Linked DNA regions of Crateriforma conspicua. The main gene of each other region encodes a partner of the protein of the gene in region 2 in a complex. Links are inferred from orthologs where the notes say so. Each region holds a gene or a part of one and is shown on either strand. Other genes may lie near its edges. The genes, in order: odhB and Mal65_RS22795.

Region 1 (3,255 bases), 3.7 Mb from region 2 along the record:
GCTGGGTGACAAAGACCAACCCGTCTTGGCCGACATTCGGCGACGTTTGTTTGTCGCCGAAGCCTGAGCGAAAAGCGATCACCATCACTCAGTCGTCTGCGCGTCGGCTCGATCGGTCATCTGACGCAGCGTCGTCAGGTCGATGTTGTCGGCAACAAAGGACCAACGTCCGCTGCCCAACAACACGTGCGCCCCGTCCACGTGATCGCTGCCGAAGCCGCCGACGACGCCCAATGTCGTGGTAGCGTCGTCGCCGGGAACCAACGTTTTCGACACGTTGATCGAATGCCCGCCGTTGCGGATCGATGATCGGGTGCCGCTGGCCCAACCGTGGTCGTCCGGCAACGGCAGTTTTTCGCCGACGAACACCGTGTATTCCAAACCATCACTTACACCGTCGGCGTCCAAGAAAACGTTGGCCATCAAGACGCCGTTGTTGTCCGGCGCGATCGGCGTTTCGACCGAACCCTGATTGCCCGCATAGCAGGTCACGTTTTCGGGCACCCCGTCAAAAGCGGGGCAACGCAGTTCGGGAACGACGGTCTGCAGCACCATCGTGTTGGACGGCGAATAAATGCTGGCCGACCGATCGATCGATTCGGCCAATTCCGGATGATCCATTCGGGCGATCAAGCCGGTCAGCCAATTGTGGTGGAACCCGGTGGGGTCATTACAAACCGCCGATGATTCGTCCCAGGTGCCTGAGGGATAATGTCCGAACGTCGAATGGTACGAACCCAGCGCCGTGGCGATCCGTTGCAAGTGCGTCTGACAGATAATGCGTCGCGATCGTTGTCGCGACTGCAGCATCCATGGGATTGCCAGGGCGACAATCAACGCGACCAAGAACAGCACGAAAACGACTTCGCCCACACCGCGGCCACTCCGTAAGGTCGGCCACGATTCCGATTGCGTGCTTGTCGACTTCATCACACCTCTAAAAACATTCTTGCTGGATCTTCGATCACTTCTTTGATTGTCGTCAGGAAACCGACCGCTTCGCGACCATCGACGATCCGATGGTCATAGGTCAACGCGACGTACATCATCGGACGGATCACGACTTGGCCGTCTTCGGCGACCGGTCGTTCTTGGATCGAGTGCAGACCCAAAATCCCGCTTTGTGGCGGATTAACGATCGGGGTGCTTAACAGCGAACCATAGATTCCGCCGTTGCTGATGGTGAACGTTCCGCCCATCAGATCCGCCGGCTGCAACCGGTTTTCGCCGGCCTGCCGCGCATAGTCCCCGATGGACCGTTCGATTTCCGCGAACGACATGCGTTCAACGTTACGCAAAATCGGTACCACAAGTCCTTTGCCGCCACCGATCGCGATGCCGATGTCTTGGTAATTCTTGTAGACGATGTTCGCGTCACGGATCTCCGCGTTGACGGCCGGGAATCGTCGCAGGGCTTCGACAGACGCTTTGGCAAAGAAGGACATGAAGCCCAGCTTCACACCGTGCTTTTCGTGAAAGCTTTGTTTGTACTTGTTACGGATGTCCATCACCGGCTGCATGTTGATTTCGTTAAACGTCGTCAACAGGGCAGCGGTTTGTTGGGCTTCGACCAAGCGTGCGGCGATCGTCCGCCGCAACATGCTCATCGGTTTGACTTCTTCGCCCCGGTGCAGCGAACTGGTCATCAGCGATCCGTCGATCGTCGGACGCTGGGCCGGTGTCATGGGGGCGGCGGGCGGTTGGAATGCCGTCGGGGTGGTCGATGCCGCGGTGGTCGGTCCATCGGGCCGAGTCGTTGCGGGGGCAGCCGACGGGGCGGGATCGGTAGGCCGCGATCGGATGTAGGCCACCACGTCTTCCTTCAGCAATCGACCGCCGGGTCCGGTGGCCGGGACCTGGTCGCCACGCAGGCCGTGTTCGTCCAACAAACGCTGGGCGGCCGGCATCACGAAACCGCCCTTGCCGGCGGGTGCCGACGAAGCAGGTGCGGGACTGGGGGCTGCCGGGGCGGGTGTCGGTGCGGCGGACTGGGACGATGCCGATTTGCCGCCGCCACCGCCGGCGGGAGCTTCGCCGGGCTGGATCGACGCGATGACTTCACCGACGGTCGCGAATTCTTCCTCTTTCTTCTGGATCGACGTCAGCACGCCGGCCACGGGCGCCGGGATTTGAACGGACGCCTTTTCCGTTTCGATTTCCACCAAGTCTTCGCCGGCGGCCACGTGGTCGCCTTCGGATTTCAGCCACTGGCCGATCTGGACTTCGGAAATGGATTCGCCCACGGTGGGGACTTCGACGCTAACAAGATCGCTCACGATCGTTTCTGACTTCCGTTCTAAAGGGCGGAACGTGGGATGCCGACGGGGCGTTGCCGCCGGGGAAGACCACCGACCGGCCATGGTTCGTCTGTGGGGCAACGTACGATCACCGGCGCCGATTCGGCGTCCGGGACCGACCAAGACGTCGCAGCCACCCCATAAAGAATACCGATCCGACGTGGTGGTGTCAGGCCGGCGCCGCCGGCATTTCGCGGTCATTCGTGTTGATTCGGTGAAGCGTTAAATCTGGTTCGATCCCTAGGTGCTGGATCTTCTGCACCCAAAGTTCACCAGGCGGCATGGGCGAACCACTTGCGCCCAAAGCATCACGGTGTGACGGTCCGATTCCATAGAAACGAGTCACCTGATTCCAAAGGAAGGTTCCTTCGATCGTTTGCCGGAGTCCCCATCGCGATGTCTGAACACCGTGGATATTTGATCCAGACCGGCATCGCCCTGCTGGTCGTCGTCGGCGGCGGATGGTACTTCGTCAAACATTACGAAGTGTCGGGACTGGATCGCGTGTCGGTACGTCCCAAATCCGGCGATACCGTCGATACGGACCGCGTCAGCTTTGCCGCCAACCGATCCGATCCCTTGACCCCGGGGACCGGAATGCAAACGGCCAGCGTCGTGCCGGCGGCATCACAGCCCAATCCGTTCACGTCATGGTGGAACGGCGACGGCCTGGCGGGAAAGTCCGGCAAGGAGGACTCCACCGGCGGTCCCGATTTCGATAGTGACACGTCGGTGATTCGTAACACGTTCGCCAAAGCCAACGTGCCCGTCGCCACACCGAACCGGGCGGCGGCCCTCACCCACGCGTTTCGCAATCTGCGGATCGCGTCGTGGGCGATGGGCGGATTCGGACCGACCAAATTGCGGGATCCGATGATTCGGAAAAACGTGATCCGGATCTTGCGTCAATTTGACGTGATCGCGTTCCAACAAGTCAGCTCGATCGAACGTGACGTCA
Region 2 (3,703 bases):
TTTGGCCGACGATCGGTTGCCACATTTTCGTCAACAGCGGGCTGAATGCTTATCGCCTGTTGGTGATGTGGCTGGGTTGGACCGAGGAAACACAGACCGTTGTCGGCTGGAGCGCGACGATCGTCGGAGCGATCTTCTTTGCCGTTTGTTTGTGGCCTGGTTATTGGCAAAGCGCGCGTGAGCGGGATGCTGACGATGCGGATGCCGTGGAAATGCCCGAAACGGTACTTGGCGGGCGGTAGGACACAACGCGGAGATTGCGTTTGGCCGCGGCATGTCAATCGCGTCACGACGTGGCGATCAATGAATCAGCAACGCCGTGTCGTCTTAAGACAATCCGGCGAAAGCTTCTTCGATCAATTCGGATTGTTCCAGCTTGTGGGTGGCCATGCTGCCGGTGCTGGGGCTGGCCGATTCGCTGCGGGTGACTTCCCGAAACTTGTACTTCTGCAGCAGTTGGTCGCCGAAGTTCAGTTTCAGGTAGGGCCAAGCGCCCATGTTTCGGGGTTCATCCTGGACCCAAACGATCTCGCTTCCCTCGGCCAATCCTTCCAAGGCGCCGAAGAACTCGTCGACCTGCAGCGGATAAAGCTGTTCCAGTCGCATGATGGGAACACCGTCGAGCTCTTTTTGTTGACGCGCATCCAGCAAGTCGTAATAGATCTTGCCGGTGCACAGCAGCAAACGTTGACAGCCTTCTAAGCGAACCTTTCGGTCGGGAAGGATCTTTTTGAAGTGAGACTTGGCCAGGATTTTCAGCGGGCTGGTCACTTCCGGGTGTCGCAGCAGGCTTTTGGGCGTCAGAACAATCAGCGGCTTGCGCCACTTCATCAGCACTTGGCGACGCAACAGGTGGAAGTACTGGGCCGGCGTTGTCGGCTGACAAACTTGGATGTTGTCTTCGGCCGCCATCGCAAGGAAACGTTCGATCCGGGCGCTACAGTGTTCCGGGCCTTGGCCTTCAAAGCCGTGCGGCAGCAACATGACCAGGCCGGACAGCCGGTTCCATTTGTCTTCGGCCGACGCGATGAACTGGTCAACGATGACTTGGGCACAGTTCCAAAAGTCACCGAATTGTGCTTCCCAAGCGACCAAGCCACCGGGACAGTCCAGGGAATAACCGTATTCAAAGCCCAGCACGCCCGCTTCGCTAAGCGGGCTGTTGTAAAGCTCCAGACGGGCTTGGTCGTCGGTCAGGTGGGACAGCGGTGTGTAGGTTTCGCCGGTCTTTACGTCGTGCAAAACCGCGTGCCGTTGGCTGAACGTGCCGCGTTCGCAATCTTGGCCGGTGATGCGGATCGGATGTCCTTCGACCAACAGACTGGCAAAGGCGGCCGCTTCGGCAGTGGCCCAATCAACACGCCGGTTGCCCTCGGCCATTTCCCGACGCTGTTGCATCGGACGTTTTAGCTTTTTGTGCTGAGAGAATCCCTCAGGCAACCGGGTCAACCGGTCGATCAATTGTCCCAGCCGTTCTTTGTCATAGGTGGTGTCGACCGGGTCGGCCGGTTCGGGGCCGCCGTGGTAGTCGGCCCAGTTGGCCGCCAAAGTTTGGGTGTCGGCAACGAACGGTTCGTTCTTGCTGGCTTCGAATTCCGTTTCCAGTTTTTCGGTTCGTTCGCGATTGATCTCTTCCGCTTCTTCGGCGGTGATTTTGCCCAGCGACAACAGGCGTTCCAGGTATTTTTCGCGAACCGTGGCGCGGCGATCGATTTCGCTGTACATCCGCGGTTGGGTGAATCGCGGTTCGTCGCCCTCGTTGTGACCCCAGCGGCGAAAGGCGTACAAGTCAATCACGACGTCACGATGGAATGCCTTGCGGAAATCCATTGCCAAGTTGACGACTTGAGCGACCGCTTCGGGGTCTTCGCCGTTGACGTGAAAAATCGGGATCTGCAGCATCTTGGCGACGTCGGTCGCATAGGTGGTGCTGCGTCCGTCGCGTGGCAACGTGGTGAACCCGACCTGGTTGTTGATGATGATGTGCAGCGTGCCGCCGGTGCGATAGCCTTCCAGTTGGCTCATGTTCAACATTTCCTGGACCACGCCTTCGCCGGCAAACGCCGCGTCGCCGTGGATCAGGATCGTCATCACTTCTTCGCGTCGATCATCGCCGCGATTGTCTTGCTTGCAGCGTGAACGACCTTGGGCGACGGTATTCACGAATTCCAGGTGACTGGGATTGAAGCACAGCGAGATATGGATCGAGTCGCCGGCCGATGTCGTCCAGTCGCTGCTGTAGCCCAGGTGGTAGCGGACGTCGCCGCCGCCGCGGTGAAGTTCGGGCCGCGGATCGTCGAACGACCAAAAGATGTTCATGGCCCGCTTTTTCAGAATGTTGGCCATCACGTTCAATCGGCCGCGGTGGGCCATGCCCATGACGACTTCTTTGACGTTGTGCTGTCCCGCTTTTTCCAAAGCCAGGTCGATCATCGGGATCAGCGTTTCGGCGCCTTCGAGCGAAAACGTCTTGGCACCGACGAACTTGCGGCGCACGAATTCTTCGAAAATCGACGCGTCGGCCAGCCGTGCATAGATCCGCCGTTGGACGTCGTGCGACAGGTCCAAACGGTTTTCGGTCGTTTCCATCCGTTTTTGCAGCCAATCGCGGATGTTGCGATTGTCGATATGCATGAACTGGGCGCCGATGCCCCGGCAATACGTGTTCTGCAACTTGCTAAGGATCACGTCCAGCGTCGGGCCCGTGACGTTTTCCAGAATGCTGCTGTCGAAAGGACGCTTCAGGTCGTCGTCGCTAAGTCCGTGACTGGCCGGGCTTAATTCGGGGCAGTCCTGTCGGTTCAGCCCCAGCGGGTCCAAATCAGCGATCAGGTGCCCGCGGACACGATATTCCCGAACCAGTTGATCGATGCGGTCTTGGATGCGGGCCATCCAAAGTGCTTGGTCGGCCACCACATTTCCCGTCGATCCCGGGGGGGCCTGTAGGGCGGTTGCCGACATCGAACCGTCGCCGGTCAGGTGGCCGGCACCGTTGCCGCCCGCCGCGGCCTTGCCGGCCGCTCCGTTGCCCCCGGCGTTACCGGTGGAAATGGGAGCACCCGCACCGACCAAAAATTGCTCGAAATACTGACGCCAGGTTTCAGAGACGCTCGACGGATCGCGAACGTATTGGACGTACAGGTCATCGATGTAGTCCAAGCTATAGCTATTCATGGCGGCGGCAGGGGCCCAACACGGACGGGATGATCGCGGTGGTCAAGCTTGAATGCGGTGTGCAAACACGGGCGTTGCGAATGCGCGTGTCGTTGGTCTGGTCCACTGTACGGAATGGACCACGCCCGTGGTAGTCGATTCACTGCCCGATTCGCTCGATTTCCCAGGACACTGTCACCGACGAACCCTTCACCGCGACCTTGTGAATCGGACTTAGCTTGATAGGTTGATCGATCGGTCGCCAATTGTGGTCGCCGATCCACTTGATGACAGCTTAGTTCCGAGAAATTTTGAACCAACGATGGCCGTTCTGATCCAAGTCCGCGATGCCCATAAACGCTTCGGCGACCAGGTGCTGCTGGAGGCCGCCGAGGTGTCGCTGGTGGACGACAAAAAGGTTGGATTCGTCGGTCGAAACGGTGCCGGGAAATCAACGCTGTTGCGGGTCTTGCTGGGGGAGGAGGAACTGGAACAGGGCGAGGTCATTCATCACCCCAGTTTGCGGATCGGATACCTGCGGCAACACGCC

Evidence for each region.
Region 1: Mal65_RS22795 (region 2) and odhB share a complex: the UniProt entries of both Bacillus subtilis proteins name them as parts of the 2-oxoglutarate dehydrogenase (OGDH) complex. The link is inferred for Crateriforma conspicua from one-to-one orthologs.

Annotation. Positions count from the first base shown.
Region 1 is NZ_CP036319.1:2,506,569-2,509,823, reverse strand. What follows is about bases 104-3,035. They hold odhB (2-oxoglutarate dehydrogenase complex dihydrolipoyllysine-residue succinyltransferase), read right to left. Parts: upstream 2,277-3,035; coding sequence 930-2,276; downstream 104-929. Other genes in these bases: Mal65_RS09645 (exonuclease/endonuclease/phosphatase family protein), read left to right, coding at 2,694-3,035; Mal65_RS09655 (DUF1559 family PulG-like putative transporter), read right to left, coding at 104-930. In the rest of the region: Mal65_RS09660 (hypothetical protein), read left to right, coding at 1-67; more of Mal65_RS09655, read right to left, coding at 85-103; more of Mal65_RS09645, read left to right, coding at 3,036-3,255. UniProt on the Bacillus subtilis protein: E2 component of the 2-oxoglutarate dehydrogenase (OGDH) complex which catalyzes the second step in the conversion of 2-oxoglutarate to succinyl-CoA and CO(2).
Region 2 is NZ_CP036319.1:6,226,929-6,230,631, reverse strand. The notes cover bases 128-3,507. They hold Mal65_RS22795 (2-oxoglutarate dehydrogenase E1 component), read right to left. Parts: upstream 3,175-3,507; coding sequence 328-3,174; downstream 128-327. Other genes in these bases: Mal65_RS22790 (ABC-F family ATP-binding cassette domain-containing protein), read left to right, coding at 3,476-3,507; Mal65_RS22800 (CPBP family intramembrane glutamic endopeptidase), read left to right, coding at 128-242. In the rest of the region: more of Mal65_RS22800, read left to right, coding at 1-127; more of Mal65_RS22790, read left to right, coding at 3,508-3,703. UniProt on the Bacillus subtilis protein: E1 component of the 2-oxoglutarate dehydrogenase (OGDH) complex which catalyzes the decarboxylation of 2-oxoglutarate, the first step in the conversion of 2-oxoglutarate to succinyl-CoA and CO(2).